One region of the Janthinobacterium sp. NKUCC06_STL genome, then DNA from elsewhere that is predicted to be linked to it. Evidence: predicted binding sites of a transcription regulator. Region 1 holds the regulator's gene; the other holds the start of a gene.
What was found. The regulator LexA, encoded in region 1, represses DNA repair genes until DNA is damaged. The targets are predictions, from matches to a motif close to ACTGTATNNNNATACAGT.
Positions count from the first base shown of each region.

Region 2: a site for LexA is predicted at 1,844-1,861, ahead of dinB (DNA polymerase IV). Genes of this name have one in related genera too.

Region 1 is NZ_JAHKQY010000001.1:769,558-776,509, forward strand. Features, by position in the region: gene KO539_RS03465 (DUF47 domain-containing protein) at 1-157, opposite strand, end outside; gene KO539_RS03470 (replicative DNA helicase) at 249-1,634, opposite strand; gene rplI (50S ribosomal protein L9) at 1,770-2,225, opposite strand; gene rpsR (30S ribosomal protein S18) at 2,253-2,543, opposite strand; gene priB (primosomal replication protein N) at 2,569-2,868, opposite strand; gene rpsF (30S ribosomal protein S6) at 2,889-3,278, opposite strand; gene lexA (transcriptional repressor LexA) at 3,554-4,189, shown strand; gene KO539_RS03500 (cystathionine gamma-synthase family protein) at 4,258-5,499, opposite strand; gene purF (amidophosphoribosyltransferase) at 5,648-6,952, opposite strand, start outside.
Region 2 is NZ_JAHKQY010000009.1:124,555-131,506, reverse strand. Features, by position in the region: gene KO539_RS23605 (recombination-associated protein RdgC) at 1-520, opposite strand, end outside; gene dinB (DNA polymerase IV) at 639-1,793, opposite strand; gene KO539_RS23595 (S9 family peptidase) at 1,979-4,141, shown strand; tRNA gene KO539_RS23590 (tRNA-Val) at 4,241-4,316, shown strand; tRNA gene KO539_RS23585 (tRNA-Asp) at 4,371-4,447, shown strand; tRNA gene KO539_RS23580 (tRNA-Val) at 4,664-4,739, shown strand; tRNA gene KO539_RS23575 (tRNA-Asp) at 4,797-4,873, shown strand; gene KO539_RS23570 (hypothetical protein) at 4,975-6,078, shown strand; gene KO539_RS23565 (ATP-binding cassette domain-containing protein) at 6,069-6,695, shown strand; gene KO539_RS23560 (CzcE family metal-binding protein) at 6,828-6,952, shown strand, end outside.

The sequences.
Region 1 (6,952 bases):
GTTTCTCGATGCTTTCGATCGCATGTACGCGGTTTTCCAGGTCGTCGAAATTGGTCATCAGGCCGAGCATCTCTTTCGCGCCCTTGACGCACAGTTCCGCGTGCTGGTTAAACAATTCAAAAAACTTGCCCTCAGTGGGCATCAAGCGTCCAAACATGTCATTCTCCGTTAAGCATTGAGTCGTGTTATTTACTACAGAAAGCCGCCCCGTATGAGGGGGCGGCCAATGGAATATCAGTGCTGCTGTGTTAGTCGCCTTGGTAAAGCGCCAGGCCACCACTGTAATTGCCAAATTTGGTGTACTGCCCCATGAAGGTGAGGCGGATGCTGCCGATTGGACCGTTACGTTGTTTACCGATGATGATTTCGGCCGTTCCCTTGTCTGGCGAGTCGGGGTTATACACCTCGTCGCGGTAAATGAACAGGATCACGTCGGCATCCTGCTCAATAGCGCCCGATTCGCGCAAGTCGGACATGACAGGACGTTTGTTCGGGCGTTGTTCCAGTGAGCGGTTCAGCTGGGACAGCGCGATCACGGGGCAACCGAGTTCTTTCGCCAGGCCTTTCAAGCCCCGCGAAATCTCGGAAATCTCCGTGGCGCGGTTGTCGCCCGGCGTATTGGCCGACATCAGCTGCAAGTAATCGACGATGATCAGGCCCAGCTTGCCGCATTGACGCGACAGACGGCGCGAGCGGGCGCGCAATTCGATGGAATTGAGCGCCGGCGTTTCATCGATGTACAACTGCGCGTCGTTCATCTTCTGGATCGCATTCGTCAGGCGCGGCCAGTCTTCGTCGTTCAGGCGGCCAGTACGCAGGCGGTGCTGGTCGAGCTGTCCGACGGAGCCGAGCATACGCATGGCCAGCTGGGCGCCGCCCATCTCCATCGAGAACACGGCCACGGGCAAGCCGCTGTCGATGGCCACGTTTTCGCCGATATTGACGGAAAACGCCGTCTTGCCCATCGATGGACGGCCCGCCACGATCACCAGATCGCCCGGCTGCAGACCGGAGGTCATGCGGTCGAGGTCGATGAAACCGGTGGGCACGCCCGTGATTTCACTCTGGTTGTCGCGGCTGTACAGCTCATCGATGCGCTCGACCACCTGCGTCAGCAGGGGCTGGATGGCGGTCCAGCCCTGGGCGCCGCGCGCGCCTTCTTCCGCGATGGCGAAAATCTTCGATTCGGCCTCGTCAAGCATCTGCTTGACTTCCTTGCCTTGCGGGCTGAAGGCCGTGCCGGAGATATCGTCGGCGACGGTGATGAGTTTGCGCAGCACGCCGCGGTCGCGCACGATCTCGGCGTAGCGCCGGATGTTCGCGGCCGATGGCGTGTTTTGCGCCATGGCGTTCAGGTAAGCGAGTCCGCCCACATCATCGGCCTTGCCGAGCTGGGTCAGGGTTTCAAAAACAGTAATGACATCGGCTGGCTTGGAAGCGTTAACCATCTTGACGATTTGCTCGAAGATGATGCGATGGTCATAGCGATAGAAATCCTCCGCATGCATGAAGTCGGCGATGCGGTCATATGCGGCATTGTCGCGCAGCAGACCACCGATAACGGATTGTTCTGCTTCGATCGAATGCGGCGGAATACGGAGGGAATCCAGTTGCGGATCAGAGGGGGCGTTCATGGCGCGAATTATACCCGCTTCGGCGTGCTGGCAAAAATAAAGGGCTGAAATTGAGCGAAAAAAAGGCCACAAAAAAGCCGGGCGAACCCGGCTTTTCATAGTGCGGCAATGCTTGCGGGCCAGGCCCGCAGACAATTACGCGTTCGCGTCTGGAACGACAGCGATAACAACTTCCACGACCACGTCGGTGTGCAGAGCAACCGAAACGTTGTGCTCGCCAACGATCTTCAGCGGGCCGGTAGGCATGCGGATTTGTGCTTTTTCAACAGCAAAACCTTGCTTGGTCAGCGCTTCAGCGATGTCGAAGTTGGTGACGGAACCGAACAGACGGCCATCAACACCAGCTTTTTGAGCAACTTGAACGGTCAGACCGCTCAGTTTTTCGCCCTGGGCTTGCGATGCGGCCAGTTTGGCGGCAGCAGCTTTTTCCAGTTCGGCGCGCTTGACTTCGAATTCAGCCACAGCGGTTGCCGTAGCACGACGTGCCAGGCGTTGCGGGATCAGGAAGTTACGTGCGTAACCGTCTTTGACTTTGACGACTTCGCCGAGGTTACCGACGTTAACAACTTTTTCTAACAGAATGATTTGCATAGTTCTTCTCCAGGAATATCTGACCGATTAAGCGTGGTGCAGATCGGTGTATGGCAGCAGCGCGAGGAAGCGAGCGCGCTTGATTGCGGTGTCAACTTGGCGCTGGTAGTGCGCTTTGGTACCGGTCAGGCGTGCTGGCATGATCTTGCCGTTTTCTTGGACGAAGTCTTTCAGCGTGTCGACGTCTTTGTAGTCGACTTGCTCAACGTGAGCTGCGGTGAAGCGGCAGAACTTCTTGCGTTTGAACAACGGGTTTTGCTGTTTGCGTTTTTCTTTAAGCTTGAGCTTATTTTTGTCGAACTTTTTACCGAATGCCATGTCAGGCTCCTGTATCTAAAATGCGCTAGTCAGAATTGACTGCACTAAAATCAATGATGTGAAACACCAAACTCTTGCTGTTGCGGCTCTTCCTGGCCAGGAAACCCGTGAACTGATACACCCCGCCCAAGCTTGCCTGGCTGAACCGGCCTGAGATTTCGCCAGCGGCTAGCGCGGCAACATCAAACTCGGTCAAACGGGCAATCCCTGCTTCCATCTGCTGCGAACTGTGTTGCAATACTGCATTCACAATCGGCAGCCCTGCCGGGGTATAGCGCAATATTTCGCGCTCGGCAATGATGGCGGTGACTTGTAGCTGGTTCAGCGCACGATCCTGGTCAAGAATTAAGCTGCTGCTGCGGCTGGAGCGGCTGCTGGTGCTTCGGTGCGGTGGCTTTTGGCCGCGTCTTCGCGTTGTACCGATTTCATCATCGGCGAAGGAGCTGTTTCAGCTTTCTTCATTTTAACGGTCAGGTGACGCAACACGGCATCATTGAATTTGAATGCTGTTTCCAACTCGACCAGGGTCTCGTTGTCGCATTCGATGTTCAGGCAGATGTAGTGTGCTTTAGGCAGCTTTTGGATCGAGTAAGCCATTTGACGGCGGCCCCAATCTTCCACGCGGTGAACCGAACCGCCGCGGGTGGTTACGCTGGCTTTGTAGCGTTCGATCATCGCGGGCACTTGCTCGCTTTGGTCCGGATGGACGATAAAGACTATTTCATAATGACGCATGCAAACTCCTTCAGGTCGGATTGATAATCGCCCACCCCGGCGTCAAGACGGGTGTGGGAAGGTCAGCCGAAGATTATAACCGCCTTTTGCAAACGTTTCAATCATTCCTTCCATCAGCGTCCGAAAAGACCGTGCGCCAGCGTGCTTTCCGCCCATGGCCGACTATTTCTTGCGAAATTCGCCGAAAACACGGAAATCCCCTTGCATAGTGGACGATACTGTACAAAAATACAGACTGTTCATATAGACAGCATTTTAGTATGCACCCACCGCTCATGATCAAGCTGACAGCACGACAAGAACAAATCCTGAACCTGATCAAGGACGCGATTGAAAACACGGGCTTTCCTCCCACCCGTGCCGAAATCGCCAATGAACTGGGTTTCAAATCGGCCAACGCGGCCGAAGAGCATTTGCAGGCCCTGGCCCGCAAGGGGGCGATCGAGATTTCGCCCGGCACCTCGCGCGGCATCCGCCTGATCGGCGCGGCCGCCGAAGCGGCGCCATCGAAAGTGCCGGCAGCGCTGCTGATGTCGCTGCCCCTGATCGGCCGGGTGGCGGCAGGCTCGCCCATCCTGGCGCAGGAAAACCTGGAAGCGAGCTACAACGTCGACCCGGCCCTGTTCTCGGCCAAGCCCGACTTCCTGCTGAAGGTGCGCGGCTGGTCCATGCGCGACGCCGGCATCATGGATGGCGATTTATTGGCCGTGAAAAAGGTCGACAGCGCCAAGAACGGCCAGATCGTCGTCGCCCGCATCGGCGACGAAGTCACCGTCAAGCGCTACAAGAAAACGGGCTCCGTCATCGAACTGCTGCCGGAAAACCCGGACTTCAAGGTGATCACCGTGTCGCCGGAAGACGAGTTTGCACTGGAAGGCTTGGCGGTCGGACTGATGCGCAGCTGGCATTAAACTTTATGTGCAAAAAAAAAGGGCCGCGACAGCATCACTGTCGCGGCCCTTTTTACATACGCGGCTGCTTATGCATCCAGCGCGTTGCTGAAATCTTCCAATAAGTCTGCTTCATCCTCGATACCGACTGACACGCGGATCAGCGATTCGGCGATGCCCATGCTGGCGCGGCGCTCGGCACCCATCTCATAGAAAATCGTGTGGGCGACGGGAATGACGAGGGTGCGCGTGTCGCCGAGGTTGCTCGCTGGAATAGCCAAATTCAAACGATTGAGGAAATCGAAGCAGTCGATGCCATCCTTCAGCTCAAAGCTGAACAGCGAACCATAGCTGCGGAACAAGTCCGTCGCCAACGCGTGCTGCGGGTGCGATGGCAAGCCCGGGTAATGCACGGCCGCCACGCGTGGGTCGGCGGCAAGCATGGTGGCCAGCGCCAGGGCGTTCGAGCAAGTGCGGTCCATGCGCAAGGCCATGGTTTCCGCGCCGACGGCGATATGGTGCGCCACTTCCGGTCCCAGCGAAGCGCCGAAGTCGCGCAAGGCCTTGGCGCGGATTTGCGCGATACCCCACTGGGCCGGCGCCGCCTTCTTGTAGTTCTCGAAGATGTTCGGATACTGCGTCCAGTCGAACACGCCCGTGTCCGTCAAGCTGCCGCCCAAGGCATTGCCGTGGCCGCCAATCGATTTCGTCAAGGCATTAACCACCAGTCCCGCGCCCACGGCTTTCGGGCGGAACAGGTAAGGCGTCGTCATAGTGTTGTCGACGATGTACAAAATGCCCTTCTCGCGGCACAAGTCACCGATTTTTTTCAGGTCGGCGATCTGCGTGCGCGGATTGGCGATGGTTTCCACAAAGACGATGCGCGTGGCCGGCGTGATGGCGGCCGCGACATTGGCGACATCGGTGGCGTCGACAAACGCCACAGCGATACCCTGCCCCGTCACCGTTTGCCACAGGCTGTTGGTGTTGCCAAACAAAAAGGCCGACGACACGACATGGTCGCCGGCGCGCAGCAAGGATTGCACCACGGCGCCGATGGCGCCCATGCCGGTGGCGAAGCACAAGGTCGCCACGCCGTCTTCCATCTTGTTGACCTTGTCTTCCAGCGCGGAAACGGTCGGGTTGCCCTGGCGGCCGTAGCGGAAACCCGGCTCCTTGCCCTGGAACACGGAAGCGAGCTGGCGCGCATCGGCGTAACCGAAAGCAACGGAAGTGTGCACGGGCTTGTGCAGGGAGCCGTGCTCGATACCCTTGCGGCGGTCGTTATGCAGGATGGTGGTGGTAAAGCCGTAGGTTTTTTTGGTGGTCATGGTGAGAATTCCGAATATTCGATTTGCCGCGTAACCCCAAGGCAAATGCTGGGGTCAGTCCCTCCGGGATCGGAATGCGCACCACTGGCGCGCATTCCCCCGACGGGTCTGACCCCGAAAAAAAGCCCGGCATCGGCCGGGCAGGTACTTATGCTTCTGTCGTCGCCAGGTTCAGGTTCAGCTGGGAACGTGGCGTATCTTCGGGCGCTGCCGCCTTCGGATGGTGGCGCGCATATTCCAGGCGGTCCAGGTATTCCTGCGACACGTCGCCCGTCACGTAGACGCCATCGAAGCACGAAGCCTCGAAGTTGGTGAGCGCCGGATTGACGTCAGCGATCGCCTGCTTCAGCGCGCCGATATCCTGGTAGACCAGGTAGTCGGCCGTGATTTCGCGGCACACTTCTTCCGTCGTGCGGCCGTAGGCGATCAGTTCGTCGCGCGTCGGCATGTCGATGCCGTACACGTTCGGGTAGATCACCGGTGGCGCGGCCGAGGCGAAGATGACTTTCGTCGCGCCCGCTTCACGCGCCATCTGCACGATTTCACGGCTGGTGGTGCCGCGCACGATGGAATCGTCGACCAGCAGCACGACTTTGTCCTTGAACTCGGACGGGATCGCGTTGAGCTTCTGGCGCACGGATTTCTTGCGCGCCGCCTGGCCCGGCATGATGAAGGTGCGGCCGATGTAGCGATTCTTGATGAAGCCTTCGCGGTACTCGATGTTCAGCGCCATGGCCAGCTGGATGGCGGCCGGACGCGAGGAATCGGGAATCGGCATGACCACGTCGATATGCACGCCTGGCAACTCGGCACGGATCTTTTCGGCCAGGTATTCACCCATTTTCAGGCGCGTGGCGTACACGGAGGCGCCGTCGATGACGGAGTCGGGACGGGCCAGGTAGACGAATTCGAACACGCACGGGTTCAGGCTGGCGTTGTCGGCGCACTGGGCGCTGTGCAATTTCTTGTCGGCATCGATGAACACGGCTTCGCCGGGACCGATATCGCGCACGAAGCGGAAGCCCATGCCTTCCAGGGCCACGGATTCGGAAGCGATCAAGTATTCGGGACCTTGCTCCGTTTCATTGATGCCCAGGCACAGCGGACGGATGCCGTGCGGATCGCGGAAGGCCAGCAAGCCCACGCCGGCGATTTGCGCCACGGCGGCGTAACCGCCCTTGACGCGGCGGTTCAGCACGGTAACGGCCTTGAAGATGGCTTCCGGGTCCAGGTTCAGGCCCGTCGTCGCTTCCTGGATTTCATGCGCCAGCACGTTGAGCAGCACTTCCGAGTCGGAATCGGTATTGATGTGGCGGCGGTCGTTCTTGAACATTTCCAGCTTCAACTGTTCCCAGTTGGTCAGGTTGCCATTGTGCGCCAGGGTGATGCCGAACGGCGCATTCACATAGAACGGTTGTGCTTCCTCTTCGCTCGACGAACCGGCCGTCGGGTA
Region 2 (6,952 bases), on a different contig from region 1:
TCATCACCGCCACGGGCGAGCGCTGCACGCGCAGGCTTTCCAGCGGCAGTTTGTCGACGGCTTTCAACAGCAGCTTGATGACTTCATCGGCTTTTGCCGGACTGGCGGCATCGACCACCAGCCAGCCATTGACGGGGTCGATCCACGTCCAGACGTTGCTGCGGATGCTGAAGGCGCGCGGCAGCAACTCGTCGGCCACGCGTTCCTTCAATTCCTTCATGGCCTTTTTACCAGGCGCAAAGCCTTGCGCTTCTTCCATCTCGGCAGCGCGGGCCTTGGCCACCTGGTTGATGACGGTCGCTGGCAAGAGTTTCTTTTCCGTGCCCAGCAGGATCAGCATCTGCTTGTTGACCACATGGACCAGGCCGCCGTTCGGGCGTGGCGTATCCCAGCCCTGGCGCATCAGATCCATGCTGGTCGCCGGCGTAAATTTGTTCGAGGACAAGGCCTCTTCCAGTTGTTCTGGCGTATAGGCCCATGGTGCGGGCAGGCGGTAAATCTGAAGATTCTTGAACCACATAGTTTTTGTCTTCCGTTTGTTTCAGTAGTGCCAGGGGAACGCCATTCTACACTTTCGACACGGGAATGCCGTCAAAAGCGCGGACTGGCGCGGTGTTGTTGATGCGTGGGGAATGCCGCTACAGGGCGGGAAACAGCTCCGCCTGGGCTGGCGCCTGCCGCGTCACGATGGCCGGATCGGACAAGGTCGAGATGCGCACGCCCAGCAGGCGGATTTTCTTTTCAAATGGCACGCGCCGCAAGCAATCGCGGCTGGCGCGCAGGATGGCGGCGGCGTCTGCCGTGGCGCTGGGCAAGGTGATGTCGCGCGTGACGGTGCTGAAGTCCTCGAAGCGCAGCTTGATGCCCACCGTGCGCCCCGCCAGCGACTGTTTATCCAGGTCGCCTGCCACGCGCGTGCACAGGCTTTCCAACTTTTCCGACAGGGTGGCGCGGTCGCGCACCACCTGCAAGTCGCGCTCGAACGTCGTTTCGCGGCTGACGGACTTGGTTTCCCGGCTCGTCTGCACGGGACGCTCATCGATGCCCAGCGCCGCCTGGCGCAGCCAACCCGTGTACAGGTCGCCAAACTGCGTGCGCAGCATGGCCATGTCGGCCTGCGCCAGCTCGCCGATGGTGACAATGCCCAAGGCTTCCAGCTTGGCCGTCGCCTTCGGGCCGATGCCGTTGATCTTTTTCGCCGGCAAGGGCCACACGCGCGTGGCGATATCTTCGGGCGACAAAATGGTGAGGCCGTCCGGCTTTTCCAGGTCGGAACAGATTTTCGCCAGCAATTTGTTGGGCGCCAGGCCGATCGAGCACGACAGACCCGTCGCCTCGGACACGGCCGCCTTCAGGCGCGCCGCCATGGCCGGCGCCTGCTCGCCATAGTCGGTCAGATCGACATAGATTTCATCGATGCCCACGTTCTGGATGATGGGGCACAACTGGGCCACGGCCTGCTTGAAACGGGCCGAATAGTCGCGGTAAGCCTCGAAATCGGCCGGCAGCAGGATGCTGTCGGGCGCCAGTTTCGCCGCCTTCATGATGCCCATGGCGGAAAACACGCCAAACGCACGCGCCGCATAAGTCGAGGTGGTGACGACGCCGCGCCCCACGTAGTCGCGCATGCGCGCAAATTGCCGCGTGCCATCTTCCTGCAGCACGGGCTGCTGCAGGCGCCCGCCACCGATGACGACGGCTTCGCCGCGCAATTCCGGATATTTCAACAGTTCCACGGAGGCGAAGAAGGCGTCCATGTCCAGGTGGGCTATCCAGCGGCGGGATTCAGGCAATGTAGGGGCAGATGCGGTCAAGGACACCTCGCGGCGGGATGCTGTCGGATACTGTAATTATATACAGTATCGCTGCAAATGCCAGTGGACGCAAGCGGCGGGACGGTATTGATTGAAATCATGATTGGCTTTTCTATTTAGCAAGAATAGAATCGCTGCACAACAACGAAACCTAGGGAGTTGCCTTGTCCACAGTACCTCACGTCTTACGCCGACTGGCCGTCTGCTCATCCATCCTGCCGGCCCTGCTGCTGTCCACCTTGGCGCCATCCGCGCTGGCCGACACCACCACCATAGCCGCCAGCGCACCGGTCGCCGCCAAAACGGCCTGGCAGGAGACACGCCACGGCACGGTCGTCACGGACGACTACCGCTGGCTGCAAAAGAAAACCGATCCTGCCGTCATCGACTACCTGAATGCGGAAAACGCCTACACGGCGGCCGTGACCGCCCCGATCCAGCCGCTGGCCGACAAGGTGTATGCGGAAATCAAGGGCCGCATGCAGGAAGTGGACCTGTCCGTGCCCGCGCGCCAGGGCAATTTCTACTATTACACGCGCGTGGAAGCGGGCAAGCAATACCCGATCCATTGCCGCCGCCCCGTCGGCGCCAGCGGCGCCTACGATGCGCAGGCGGCTGAAGAAATCTTGCTGGACCAGAATCAATTAGCCGAAGGCCACAAATTCTTTGCCGTGCGCGCCTTCAGCGTCAGCCCGAATGAACAGTTGCTGGCCTACACCACCGACACGACGGGTTTCCGCCAGTACGAGCTGCATGTCAAGGATTTGAAAACGGGCAAATTGCTGGGCGACAGCATGCCGAGAGTCACGTCGCTGGCCTGGGCGGCCGACAACGCCACCCTGATGCTGGCGCAGGAAGACGCCACCACCAAGCGCTCGGATCGATTGTTCCGCCTGGCCCTGGGCGGTGCGCCGCAACAGGTCTACCACGAGCCGGTGGAACAGTTCGCCATCAACGTGGGCCGCACGCGCGACAAGCAATTCTTCGTGCTCACCTCGGGCAGCACGGATACCAGCGAAGTGCTGCTGCTGCCAACGAGCAAGTCGCAAGGCAGCTTCCAGTCCGTGCTAAAACGCGAAAAAGGCCACCGCTACGGCATCGAACACCGCGACGGCCAGCTGTATATTCTGACCAACAAGGAGGCGAAGAATTTCCGTGTCGTCAGCGCGCCGGTGGCTGCCCCGCAGCCGAAGAACTGGAAGAGCGTCGTGCCGCACAACAAGGATGCCGTGATCCAGTCCATCGACGTGTTCCAGGGCTACCTGGTGGTGATGGAAAAGACGCGCGCCCTGAACCGCGCCCGCATCCTTGATTTTGCGCAAAAGAATTGGAAGACGGTGCAGTTCGACGACCCCGTCTACCTGGCCACGGCGGCCGGCACGCCCGAGTTTTCCGCCACACAATTTCGCATGTCTTACCAGTCGCCAGTCACGCCGCCCACCGTCATCGACGTCAACATGCAAGATGGCAAGCGCACGGTGCTCAAGCAGCAGGAAATCGTCGGCGGCTTTGACGGCAGCCGCTACACGACGCAGCGCCTGTGGGTCAAAGCGCGCGATGGTGTGCAAGTGCCGCTGTGGGTCGTCTACAAGAAAGGCGTGAAACTCGACGGTTCCGCGCCGCTGCTGCTGTACTCGTATGGCTCGTATGGCATCTCGACGGAAGCCAGTTTTTCCATCAGCCGCATCAGCCTGCTGGAGCGGGGCGTCATCTATGCGCAGGCGCATATCCGCGGCGGCACCGACATGGGTGAAGCGTGGCATGAAGACGGCATGCTGATGAAGAAGAAAAATACCTTCAATGACTTCATCGACAGCGCCGACTACCTGGTGCGCGAAAAATGGACCAGCCCGAACCGCCTGATCATCCAAGGTGGCAGCGCCGGCGGCTTGCTGATGGGCGCCGTCGTCAACATGCGCCCCGAGCTGTTCCACGCCGTGCACGCGGCCGTGCCGTTCGTCGACGTGATGAACACCATGATGGACGCCAGCCTGCCGCTGACCACGGGAGAATATCTGGAATGGGGCGACCCGAACCAGAAGGCCGCCTACGACTACATGCTCAGCTACTCGCCTTACGACAACATTGCGCGCAAGAATTACCCGGCCATGCTGGTCACGACGGGCCTGAACGACAGCCAGGTCATGTACTGGGAGCCGGCAAAATACGTGGCCAAGCTGCGCGCGTATAAAACGGACGGCAATCCCCTGCTGTTGAAAACGAATATGGGTGCCGGCCACGGCGGTGCCTCGGGCCGCTATAACGCGATTGCCGAAAACGCATTCAATATGGCGTGGATGCTGTCGCAGTGGAATATCACGGAGTAAAGTGAAAAAAGCGCTTGCAGAAGGATTTTAGCCGTCCTATAATAGCGCCTCTTCCAGACGTGGTGACAAACGTCGGGATGGTTTTCTGAGACAAGCAACGGGTGCTTAGCTCAGTTGGTAGAGCGGCGCCCTTACAAGGCGTAGGTCGGGAGTTCGAGCCTCTCAGCACCCACCAAATCAGAAAACTGTCCAGTGCTTCATGGATCAGCAACACAGATCATACGAGCTTGGAGTGGTAGTTCAGTTGGTTAGAATACCGGCCTGTCACGTCGGGGGTCGCGGGTTCGAGTCCCGTCCGCTCCGCCAATAAAAGAAAAGCCCTTTGGTTCTCTGAACCGAAGGGCTTTTCCCATTTCAGCAGCCAAAAACACGCCAATCCCCCCTCGCCTGAACATTTTTGCGTTTTTCAGCAAAAAAATGCTTTTATCCCATAAGAATAGTTGCACAAGCACGAAAGCGCCCCCTATAATAGTGCCTCTTCCAGACGTGGTGACAAACGTCGGGATAGTTTTCTGGGTATGCGGGTGCTTAGCTCAGTTGGTAGAGCGGCGCCCTTACAAGGCGTAGGTCGGGAGTTCGAGCCTCTCAGCACCCACCACCAATACAGAAAATTATCCAGTGCTTCATGGATCAGCAACACAGATCATACGAGCTTGGAGTGGTAGTTCAGTTGGTTAGAATACCGGCCTGTCACGTCGGGGGTCGCGGGTTCGAGTCCCGTCCGCTCCGCCAATAAAAGAAAAGCCCTTTGGTTCCCAGAACCGAAGGGCTTTTCCCATTGTGGGGCCGTAAATGCTCTAGAATCAGCGCTACCCTGACTCCACTCCTGCCTGATGCTCCTGCCCCGCAGCTTTTCCCCCTATCTTGCCCTGCGCTTGCGCCTGGCCCATCATGCTTTGCTGCAATTTGCCGCCAGCCTGACGAGTTCCATGGAGATCTTCTTTTGCCTGGCAGCTCCCGTCTTGCTGGGCCTGCTCAGCGTCATCGCCCTGCCCGGTTTTCTCGCCATGACCTTACCCTGGCCCGCCGCCCTGGGCCTGCTGAGTGCGCAAGTGCTGCTGACGTGCATGCCCACCTGGCTGCTGCGCAAGCGATTGTTGCCAGCCAATATAGCCGCCTGGCTGCGCCAGCTGCCCTTGCCGCCGCGCCTGCGCTGGCAAGCCGACATCGCCGTGGCCGGCCTGCTGATGCTGCCGCTGGGCCTCGCCTATGCCGTCTCGGCCAGTATCTGGCTGGCGCAGTCGCCACCCTGGTTGCGTCCGGTCGCCGCGCCCGGCATTGCCGCCACCATCGCCGTCTGGCTGCTGACCTGGCTGTTGACGACGCTGATCGTGGCGCTGCGCCTGCGCGCGCCACGCCCCGCCCAAGCGGCGCGCCCGTCAACGATGACGGCATATATGCCGCAAAGGCTCCGCTGGCGCACTGTGTTCCTGTGGCGACAGCTATTCTGGCTGCCGTTCTGGCGCAACGACAATGTGACCGGCCGGCAGCAAAGCGTGCTGCTGGCCACGGCTGGCGCCAGCATGCTGGCCTGGCTGCTGCGCGCACCGCTCGTGCCCGCGCCGCTGCTCGGTTTGCTGGCCAGCGCCAGCCTGGTCATTCTGACGGACCGCGGCGACAAGGCCGTGCGCGAGCAGATCGCCGTGCTGTGCCCCACGCTCAACGCCTGGCCCCTGGCCAGCGGCAACCTCATCCGCCTGGCCTGCGCGGCCAGCCTGCTGCCGGCGTTGACCGTGCTGCTGGGCGCCGGCGTCTTGCTGTACGTCATCGATCCGGCAACCTTGCAGCAGCGCGTGACCACGGTCTACGCCGTCACGGCCAGCGCCGCCCTGCTGGCCATCGTCGGCCTGCCCCGCCTGACGGCACGCGGACGCGTCGCCCTCGTCGTTTTCTCCATCCTTGCCTTGAGCGCCATCGGAAGCGAATTATGGAATTGAATGCCACCTCTCCCGTGCTGCACATCGAGCACCTCGATTTTCACTTCCCCACGCACAGCGTGTTCCAGGGATTCAATCTGCAATGCGGTCCCGGCATCAGCTGGCTGCGCGGCGCGAACGGGGCCGGCAAGACGACCTTGCTGAAGCTGGCGGGCGGCGCCCTGCTGCCCGCGCGCGGCACCATCCGCCTGGACGCTATCGACAGTGGCTGCATGCCGCTGGCCTACCGCGCGCAAGCGTTCTATTGCGGCGGCGACCTACCCGCCCTGCCCTGGCTGCAAGTGCACGAGTTTCTCGACCTGCACCTGGCCCTGTATCCGGGCAGCGACCAAGCCCTGCTGAACGACGAGTTGAGCGCGTTTGCCCTGACGTCCACCTTGCAACAAAGCATTAACGCCCTGTCCCTGGGCCAGCACAAAAAGCTGCAACTGGCGCTGGCACTGGCCTTGCCCGTGCGCCTGCTGCTGATCGATGAACCGTTCAACGGCCTCGATGCATCCGCCATGGCGTACTTGCGCCAGTGCCTGTCCGAGCCGTCCCGCCTGGCGCGCCAGTGCATCGTGCTGACCAGTCACCTGGCGCCGGACGTGCCGCTGGCGGCGACGGTGGAAATATAGACAGGAAATACAGCTTTGCAGATCGACCAAGGACAGCTTACGATGCCGTGTTGCAAAAACCGGCGATCCCGGTGCAACCACCATAAAACGGCGCGGTTATTCACCGCGTCCAGTCTATTCTTGGAGATCAGCATGTTGAACACCCACCGCCGCGCCCTGGCCATCCTGTGCGCCACCCTTGCCACCTCGGCCATCGCTGCCGGCCCCACGGGCACGGCCGCCGACTACGGCAGCAGCGCCCCGCACGCCGCCGCCCA